One region of the Micromonospora sp. NPDC048894 genome, then DNA from elsewhere that is predicted to be linked to it. Evidence: riboswitches for the same ligand, from Rfam matches in the RefSeq annotation. Region 1 holds a riboswitch; the other holds the start of a gene.
The links. Region 1 has a riboswitch for cobalamin ahead of bluB (5,6-dimethylbenzimidazole synthase). Riboswitches for the same ligand answer to the same signal wherever they lie in the genome.
Positions count from the first base shown of each region.

Region 2: linked by a shared signal. The riboswitch ahead of AB0C22_RS07445 (ribonucleoside-diphosphate reductase subunit alpha) and the one ahead of bluB (5,6-dimethylbenzimidazole synthase) in region 1 are both predicted to bind cobalamin.

Region 1 is NZ_JBEZFY010000013.1:181,246-185,319, forward strand. It holds gene AB0C22_RS25155 (kelch repeat-containing protein) at 316-1,377, shown strand; cobalamin riboswitch at 1,385-1,584, shown strand; gene bluB (5,6-dimethylbenzimidazole synthase) at 1,621-2,244, shown strand; gene AB0C22_RS25165 (hypothetical protein) at 2,684-3,118, shown strand; gene AB0C22_RS25170 (helix-turn-helix domain-containing protein) at 3,297-3,509, opposite strand; gene AB0C22_RS25175 (2Fe-2S iron-sulfur cluster-binding protein) at 3,498-4,074, shown strand, end outside.
Region 2 is NZ_JBEZFY010000003.1:39,455-43,528, reverse strand. It holds gene AB0C22_RS07455 (oxidoreductase) at 1-542, opposite strand, end outside; gene AB0C22_RS07450 (helix-turn-helix transcriptional regulator) at 672-1,559, shown strand; cobalamin riboswitch at 1,588-1,804, shown strand; gene AB0C22_RS07445 (ribonucleoside-diphosphate reductase subunit alpha) at 1,924-4,074, shown strand, end outside.

The DNA.
Region 1 (4,074 bases):
GTGGTGGCCGGACCGTCCCGCGGGTGCCGACCCCCTCACCACGGGCGGCAGCCGGCAATCACGGCGTCGCGTTCCCCGCCCGACGCCGGCACCACCCACGGCGCACGTGAGGAGAATTCCCTTCCGCATCGTGCGGACACGACCCCAAGTGGTGACCGGCGACAGCTTCCCGAGCGAACACACATTCAGCCACGACACCATTTTCACCCTCGGGGGAAATTGGCAGGTCCTTCGCGGCTGCCGCGTACGCCGGACTGCTAGCCTGCCGATCAGCGGAAACGCCCGTCGACCCAGCGCGAAGGGAGCATCCCAGTCGTGACGACAATTCGCATTCTCGGCCGCGCCGCACCATGGAGGACACTGTTCCTCGCCATTGCCGTCGCGGTGGCCCAACTGCCGGCACCCGTCGCCGGTGCCGCCGCCAGGGGCGACCGACCCGCCCTCCGTTGGCGGGCCGACGACGCGCTGTCGAGTTCCCGCTTCGCGCTGGCGGCGGCCACGGCGCCGGACGGGTCGATCTTCGCGATCGGGGGTGCCGACGCGGCTTCGGTCACCACGGTGGTGGAGGTCTACACGCCTCGGACGCGGCGGTGGAGGGCCGGTCCGTCGCTGCCCCGGCCCCGGTACCGCCATGCGGCGGCCACCGGCGGGGACGGGCGCGTCTACGCGATCGGTGGCAGCTCTCCCGGTGCCGAGGGAGCTTTCCTCAGCTCCGTGCTCGCCCTGACGCCGGGCGACGACCACTGGGTGCCCGTCGCGTCGATGCCCAGCGGACGGCAACTGCTCGCCGCGACGGCCGGCACCGACGGCCGGGTCTACGCCGTCGGCGGGGACCGTCGCGGCTCGCTGTCCACCCTGGAGGTCTACGAGCCGACGGTGGACCGGTGGACCACCGCGGCGTCGATGCCCACGCCGCGCTACGAGATGGGGGTGACCGGCGGACCAGACGGGCGGATCTACGCGATCGGCGGCTGCGGGGACGGCGTCCTGAACGTCCTCGACGTCGTCGAGGCGTACTCGCCCACCACCGACACCTGGGCGACTCTCGCGCCGCTTCCCAGCCGGCGGTGTCTGGTCGACGCCACGACCGGCCCGGACGGCCGGATCTATGCGACAGGTGGCTGTGAACTGGTCACCGACCCTTCGGGAAGACCTGTCGACTGCGTGGACACCACCCGGGTGGACGCGTACTCACCCGACACCGGCACCTGGGCGACGGTCACCGGCACCACCACCGCCCATCGTGAAGGCGCGGCGGTCACCAGCGGCAGGAGGATCTTCGCGATCGGCGGGCACACCGCCGGGGTGGAGTCCGCGCGGGTGACCGCCCGCCGCCCGCCGGGGGCGTGGCCGGCCTGCGTCACCGGCACGGGTTAGCATCGGCGGCGGCATGATCGTGCGAGGTGCCCCGCGGGTGCGGGGAGAATCGGGAAGCCGGTGTGATTCCGGCACGGGCCCGCCGCGGTGACCGGGGAGCGACCGTCCAGGCGCGAGGAGCGCAGCCACTGGCCGTACGGCTGGGAAGGCGGACGGGTTGGCGTCGATCCGGGAGTCCGAAGACCGGCCTCGCGTCGACCGCCCGCCCGTCCGGGGTGGGCCGAGCGCAGCGGGAGCCTGCCTGTGGAACTCTACGACGCCATCCACCGCCGCCGGGACGTCCGGGCCCAGTTCACCGGGGAACCGGTGCCGGACGGCGCCCTGCACCGGATCCTGGACGCCGCGCACGCCGTACCCAGCGTCGGTTACTCACAGCCGTGGGACTTCGTCCTGGTCCGGGACCCTGCCATCCGTCGTCGGTTCCACCGGCACGTGCAGGCCGAGCGGGCGACGTTCGCCGCCACCCTGGACGGCGCGGCGGCCGAACGGTTCGCGGGCATCAAGATCGACGGGGTGTTGGAGTCGACGCTGTCGGTCGTCGTCACGTACGACCCGCAGCGTGGGGGCCCGGCCGTGCTCGGGCGGCACGCCATCGCCGACGCCGGTCTCTACTCGGTCTGCCTGGCCATCCAGAATCTCTGGCTCGCCGCCACCGCCGAAGGGCTGGGCGTCGGGTGGGTCTCCTTCTACCGGGAGTCGTTCCTGGCCGGGCTGCTGGGCGCACCGGCCGGCATCCGGCCGGTGGCCTGGCTCTGCGTCGGGCCGGTCACCCACCTGGAGTCCGTGCCCGACCTGGAACGGCACGGGTGGCGTCGACGCCGACCTCTCGCCGAGGCGATCCACCACGACCGTTGGTTGCACAGCTGAATCCCCATTTTCCATTGTGGATGACAGCGCGCCTCGTCGCTGCAACACTGTTTTCGGTCGATCCCCCGCCGACTTCCTGAGTGCCCACTGATGGATTTTGACAGCGATGGGACAGCCATTGGATCTGCACAGGGTAGTAATCAGCCATCCTGAATCCTGCCCGAGACAGGTTGACTTCATTGTCACCGACGACCGGCACGGCACCGCCGCTGCACCGGCGGCCTTCCCCGCCGGACTTCGCTTCGGGGTTCACCGGTGACGCGAGGCGGTCGTTGTCGCCGCGGGTCACGGCGACCGATGGCAGCTCACGGAGAAACCAGCCCCGAGCGCCCGCCTGACTGCGGTCGGATGTCCCCCGGGCCGACGAACACAGCCTCGACGAGCGCGCTGAGTACGCCGACTCATGCCTGGTCGGGTCGGACCGTCCACACTGGACCGCGTGACTTCTGAGGCGGCCGGTGCACGTCGGTGGGGTGGCCCGATCGTGGGGCTCCTGGTCCTGGTCTGGATCGGCGGGCTGATCGCGGCAGCCGTGTGGTGGCTGAGCATCGGCTTGGCGCAGTGGAACGCCAACTACGACGGCCGGCCCGACGAGCTGGTGGGCCTCGGACGCCAGGCGAGCCTGGCCCTGCTGGTCGCCGCGTTGGTGGCGATCGCCGGCCCGGCAGTCATCGCGCTCGTCGCGTACCGGCTGCGGCTGGTCCGAACCGCGATCGTCTTCCTGGTGCTGACCGTCGTGATCGCCGTGCCCGCCCTACCGTTCGCCGCATCCGTCGGGCGGGGTCTCACTCCGGTGCCGGCAGACACGACGCCCGGCCCGCCAGGGCACTGCGTGGAACTCAGCGGCGGCGACAACCGCTGCCCGGGCGGCTGACGGGAGCGGGAGCAGCAGGGTGTGCCGGGATGACCGGGCAGGCGGCCCACCCGGAAACGACGGAAGGACCGGGGTGGTGCTGGCTTCCATCCGTCGAGGTGCCGGCCTGGCGTCGACCTGTCGGGAGTACGCGGGTCTCGACCATCACCCCGTGACAGGATCCGCCCGCCCTCCTTGCCTACTGGTCGTGACGGGCCTTGACCGCAGCCGTACGCAGCGCATCGATCGCACCCATGTTCAGCTCGGCCCAGCGTTTGAGCTCGCGCAACGGACCGACGAGCGTGTCGCCGAGCGCTGTCAACGAGTAGTGCACGGCGGGCGGACTCGTGGGTTCCACCCAGCGGCGGGCGAGGCCGGCGCCTTCGAGTTGACGCAGGGTGTGGGTGAGCATCTTCTGGGACACACCCGGCATGCGGCGGCGCAGCGCGGCACGAGCCGGACGACGTTCGTCGGTGGCGTCGCCGGGTTCGCCCACGTCCAGTCCCCCACGCGGATCTCGTTCGCCCTCCCCGAGGCCGACGCCTCCCCCGGGCCGACGTCGATGTTCTTCCTGCTGCCTGGAGTCGGCGAGGTCCTGCGTGTCAACGGCACGGTCACCTCCCAGCGGCGAGCACGGACCACGGTGGTGATCAGGCAGGCGTGGGTCCACTGCGCGCAGGCCATCCTCCGGTCCGGCCTGTGGCAGCCACCCACCCAGCAGACCGCGTCGGCCCCGCAGATCGCCCTCGACGAGCCGCTGGGGGCACCCGGTGTGGCCGAGTTCCTCGCCGCAGCGCCGTTCCTCGCACTGTCGAGCTGGGACACCGAGGGTGGCAGCGACACCAGTCCCCGAGGCGACCGGGGAACGGTGGTCCGGATCCTCGACGGTCGGACGCTCGTGCTCCCGGACCGCAGGGGCAACAAACGCGCCGACACGCTACACAACCTGCTGCAGGATGAGCGGCTCGCCTTCGCCG
Region 2 (4,074 bases), on a different contig from region 1:
CCGAAGACGGTGGTGGCGAGCTTGGACCGGCCGTACGCGGCGGCGCCCCGGTAGCCGCGCTCGCCCATCAGGTCGGCGAAGTCCAGGTGTGCGTTGCGGTGGGTGATCGAGCTGAGGTGGACCACCCGGGCCGCCCGCGCGGCGGCCAGGTTGTCCAGCAGCAGACCGGTCAGCGCGAAGTGGCCCAGCAGGTTGGTGGCGAGGTGCAGCTCGTGGCCGTCGGCACTGGTGCGGCGCGGGCCGAGCAGCACCGCACCGGCGTTGTTGACCAGCAGGTCGATCCTCGGATGGGCGGCGGCCAGTCCCGCCGCGAACGCCCGGACCGAGGCGAGGGAGGCGAGGTCCAGCTCACGTACCTCGACGTTCCCGCCGATGCGCCTGCCGGCCTGCCGGCCGGCGGCGGTGTCGCGGACGGCGAGCACGACGTGCGCACCACGGTGGGCCAGCGCGGTGGCGGTGACCAGGCCGAGGCCCGAGTTCGCGCCGGTCACCACGGCGGTACGGCCGTGCTGGTCGGGGATGTGGTCGGCGGTCCAGGTCATCTGCTGCTCCTGAGCGGTCGGGGTGGGGGACGCCGACGTTAGGGGCCGCCCGGCCGGGCTCGGTCGTCCCCGGTCGCCTAGGTCCCGCAGTCCTACCCACCCCGGTCCGGGCCGCGTCACACTGGCCCCATGACCCATCCGTACGCCCGCGAACTCGGTGACTTCCTGCGCGCCCGACGCGGCCGGCTGCACCCCCGCGACGTCGGCCTGGAGCCGGGCGGGCGACGCCGGGTCACCGGGCTGCGCCGCGAGGAGCTGGCGCTGCTGGCCGGGTTGAGCACCGACTACTACCAGCGGATGGAGCAGGGCCGGGAGGTCCGCCCGTCCGACCACGTGCTGGACGCGCTCGCCGCCGCGCTCGCCCTCGACGACGAGGAACGCCGGCACCTGTTCACCCTGGCCCGCGCCGCCCGCCGGCCGGTACCGGCCCGGGTGGACCACGGCCCGGAGCGGGTGCCGGAGAGCACCCGACGGCTGCTGCGGGTGCTGGACACCCCGGCGGTGGTGCTCGGCCGCCACCTGGACCTGCTCGCCTGGAACCGGTGGGCGGTGGCGCTGCTCGGCGATCCGGCGGACCTCCCGCCGGGCCGGCTCAACATGCTGCTGCTGATGTTCGACGAGGCGGCGTCCCCGGTGCGGCGCTGCGCGTCCTGGGAGCAGCAGGCACTGGACTACATCGGCATGATGCGTGCCGCCGTCGCCACCGACCCCACCCATCCCCGGGCCACCGCGATCGTCGGTGAGCTGAGCATCCGCAGCGCCGAGTTCCGGCGGCTGTGGTCGCGGCACGACGTGCGCGGGTCGGTCAGCGGCACCAAGACCTTCCAGGTCCCCGGGGTCGGTGACATCGTCCTGGACTGGGACACCTACCCGCTGCCCGGCAACCCCGGCCCGGTCCTGCTGGTCTTCACCGCCGAGCCCGGCAGCGCCGACGCGGACGCCCTGCGGCTGCTGGCGTCACTGCGGGCCACCGACCGGTCGGAGGAGAGTTATCTGACACGCCGACGCGACATCTAGTGTTGCCTCTCCCCCATCCACGCCATATATGGTGTGCCACGCAGCTGGTTCGACCGGGCCCGGTGGTCCGGTCGAGGCAACAGGGAACCCGGTGGAAATCCGGGACTGCCCCGCAGCGGTAAGTGGGAACGACCGCCGTCATCGAGCACTGGACCGCCAGGTCTGGGAAGCGACGGCCAGTAGGCGACCGGCGACCCCGGTCACGCCCGCGAGTCCGAAGACCTGCCAGTGCGCCGTGCGCTGCTGCGCGCGGCGGTCGGAGGTCGCGCGGGACGACCGACGCCAGCACCCGGGCCGGCCGTCGTGCCGTGCCCGTTGGCGTTCTCCCGCGTCCGATGGCCATCGGTGACAGCGAGGAGAGGTCATGACGAACGTAGCGGAGCGCCCACCGTCCGAGGTCGACGGCGCGGAGTCACGCCGGCCGGCGATGCGGGTACGCAAGCGCGACGGCGACACCGAGCCGGTCGACGTCAACCGGATCGTCACGGCCGTCGCCCGGTGGGCCACCGACCTGGACGAGGTCGATCCGCTGCGGGTGGCCACCAGGACGATCAGCGGCCTCTACGACGGGGCGACCACGGCCGAGCTGGACAAGCTGTCGATCCAGACGGCGGCGGAGCTGATCGGCACGGAGCCGCAGTACTCCCGGCTGGCGGCCCGGCTGCTGGCCGCGTACGTGGACGAGGAGGTCCGCGGGCAGGCGGTGGAGAGCTTCAGCCAGTCCATCCGGTACGCCCACGGCCTCGGCCTGATCGCCGACGACACGGCGGCATTCGTGGCCCGGCATGCCCGGCAGCTCGACGACGCCGTCGACCCGGCCGGTGACCTGCGGTTCGAGTATTTCGGGCTGCGTACGGTGGCCGACCGCTACCTGCTGCGGCACCCGCAGTCGCGGCTGGTGGTGGAGACCCCGCAGTTCTGGCTGCTGCGGGTGGCCTGCGGGCTGTCCACCACGCCCGACGAGGCGGTCGGGTTCTACCGGCTGATGTCGTCGCTTGCCTACCTGCCGAGCTCCCCGACGTTGTTCAACTCGGGCACCCGGCACACCCAGATGTCGTCGTGTTTCCTGGTCGACTCGCCGCGCGACGAGCTGGACTCGATCTACGAGCGCTACCACCAGGTGGCGAAGCTGTCGAAGTTCTCCGGCGGCATCGGCATCTCCTTCACGCGGGTGCGGGGCCGGGGCGCGCTGATCCGGGGCACCAACGGCCGGTCCAACGGGATCGTGCCGTTCCTGAAGACCCTCGACGCCGGGGTGGCGGCGGTCAACCAGGGCGGCCGGCGCAAGGGCGCCGCCTGCGTCTACCTGGAACCCTGGCACCCGGACGTCGAGGAGTTCCTGGAGTTGCGGGACAACACCGGTGAGGAGGCCCGGCGTACCCACAATCTCAACCTGGCCAACTGGATCCCCGACGAGTTCATGCGCCGGGTCGAGGCCGACGGCGACTGGTCGCTGATCGACCCGTCGGACGCCCCCGAGCTGCCCGACCTGTACGGCGAGGACTTCGACGCCGCGTACCGGGTCGCGGAGAAGAAGGCGGTCCGCACGGTGAAGGCCCGGGACCTGTACGGGCGGATGATGCGCACCCTGGCGCAGACCGGCAACGGGTGGATGACGTTCAAGGACCCGTCGAACCGGCTGTCCAACCAGACCGGCGTGCCGGGCAACACGATCCACCTGTCCAACCTGTGCACCGAGATCCTGGAGGTCAACAGCGACACCGAGACGGCGGTGTGCAACCTCGGCTCGGTCAACCTCGGCGCGCACCTCACCGGCGACGGCGTCGACTGGGACAAGCTGCGCGCAACGGTCCGGACGGCGGTGGTGTTCCTGGACCGGGTGATCGACATCAACTACTACCCGGCCGAGCAGGCGGCGGCGTCGAACCCGCGCTGGCGGCCCGTCGGGCTGGGGCTGATGGGTTTGCAGGACGCGTTGTTCGCGCTGCGGCTGCCGTTCGACTCGGCCGGGGCCCGGGAGTTGTCCACCCGGGTCCAGGAGGAGATCTTCCTGACCGCCCTGGAGACCTCGGCCGGCCTGGCCGAACGGTTCGGCGCGCACCCGGCGTACCCGCAGACCAGGGCGGCCCGGGGTGACCTGCACCCGGACCTGTGGGGGGTCGAGCCCACCCAGGCCGCGCGGTGGGCGGCGCTGCGCACCCGGATCGCGGCGCACGGCCTGCGCAACTCGCTGCTCGTGGCGATCGCCCCGACCGCCACGATCGCGTCGATCGCCGGCTGTTACGAGTGCATCGAGCCGCAGGTGTCCAACCTGTTCAAGCGGGAGACCATGTCCGGGGAGTTCCTCCAGATCAACACCTATCTGGTACGCGAGCTGAAGGCGCGCGGCCTGTGGACGTCGGAGATCCGCGACCAGATCAAGCGGGCCGAGGGTTCGGTGCAGGGCATCGTCGACCTGCCCGTCGAGGTGCGGGAGTTGTTCCGGACCGCGTGGGAGCTGCCGCAGCGGGCGCTGATCGACCTGGCCGCCGCGCGGGCGCCGTACATCGACCAG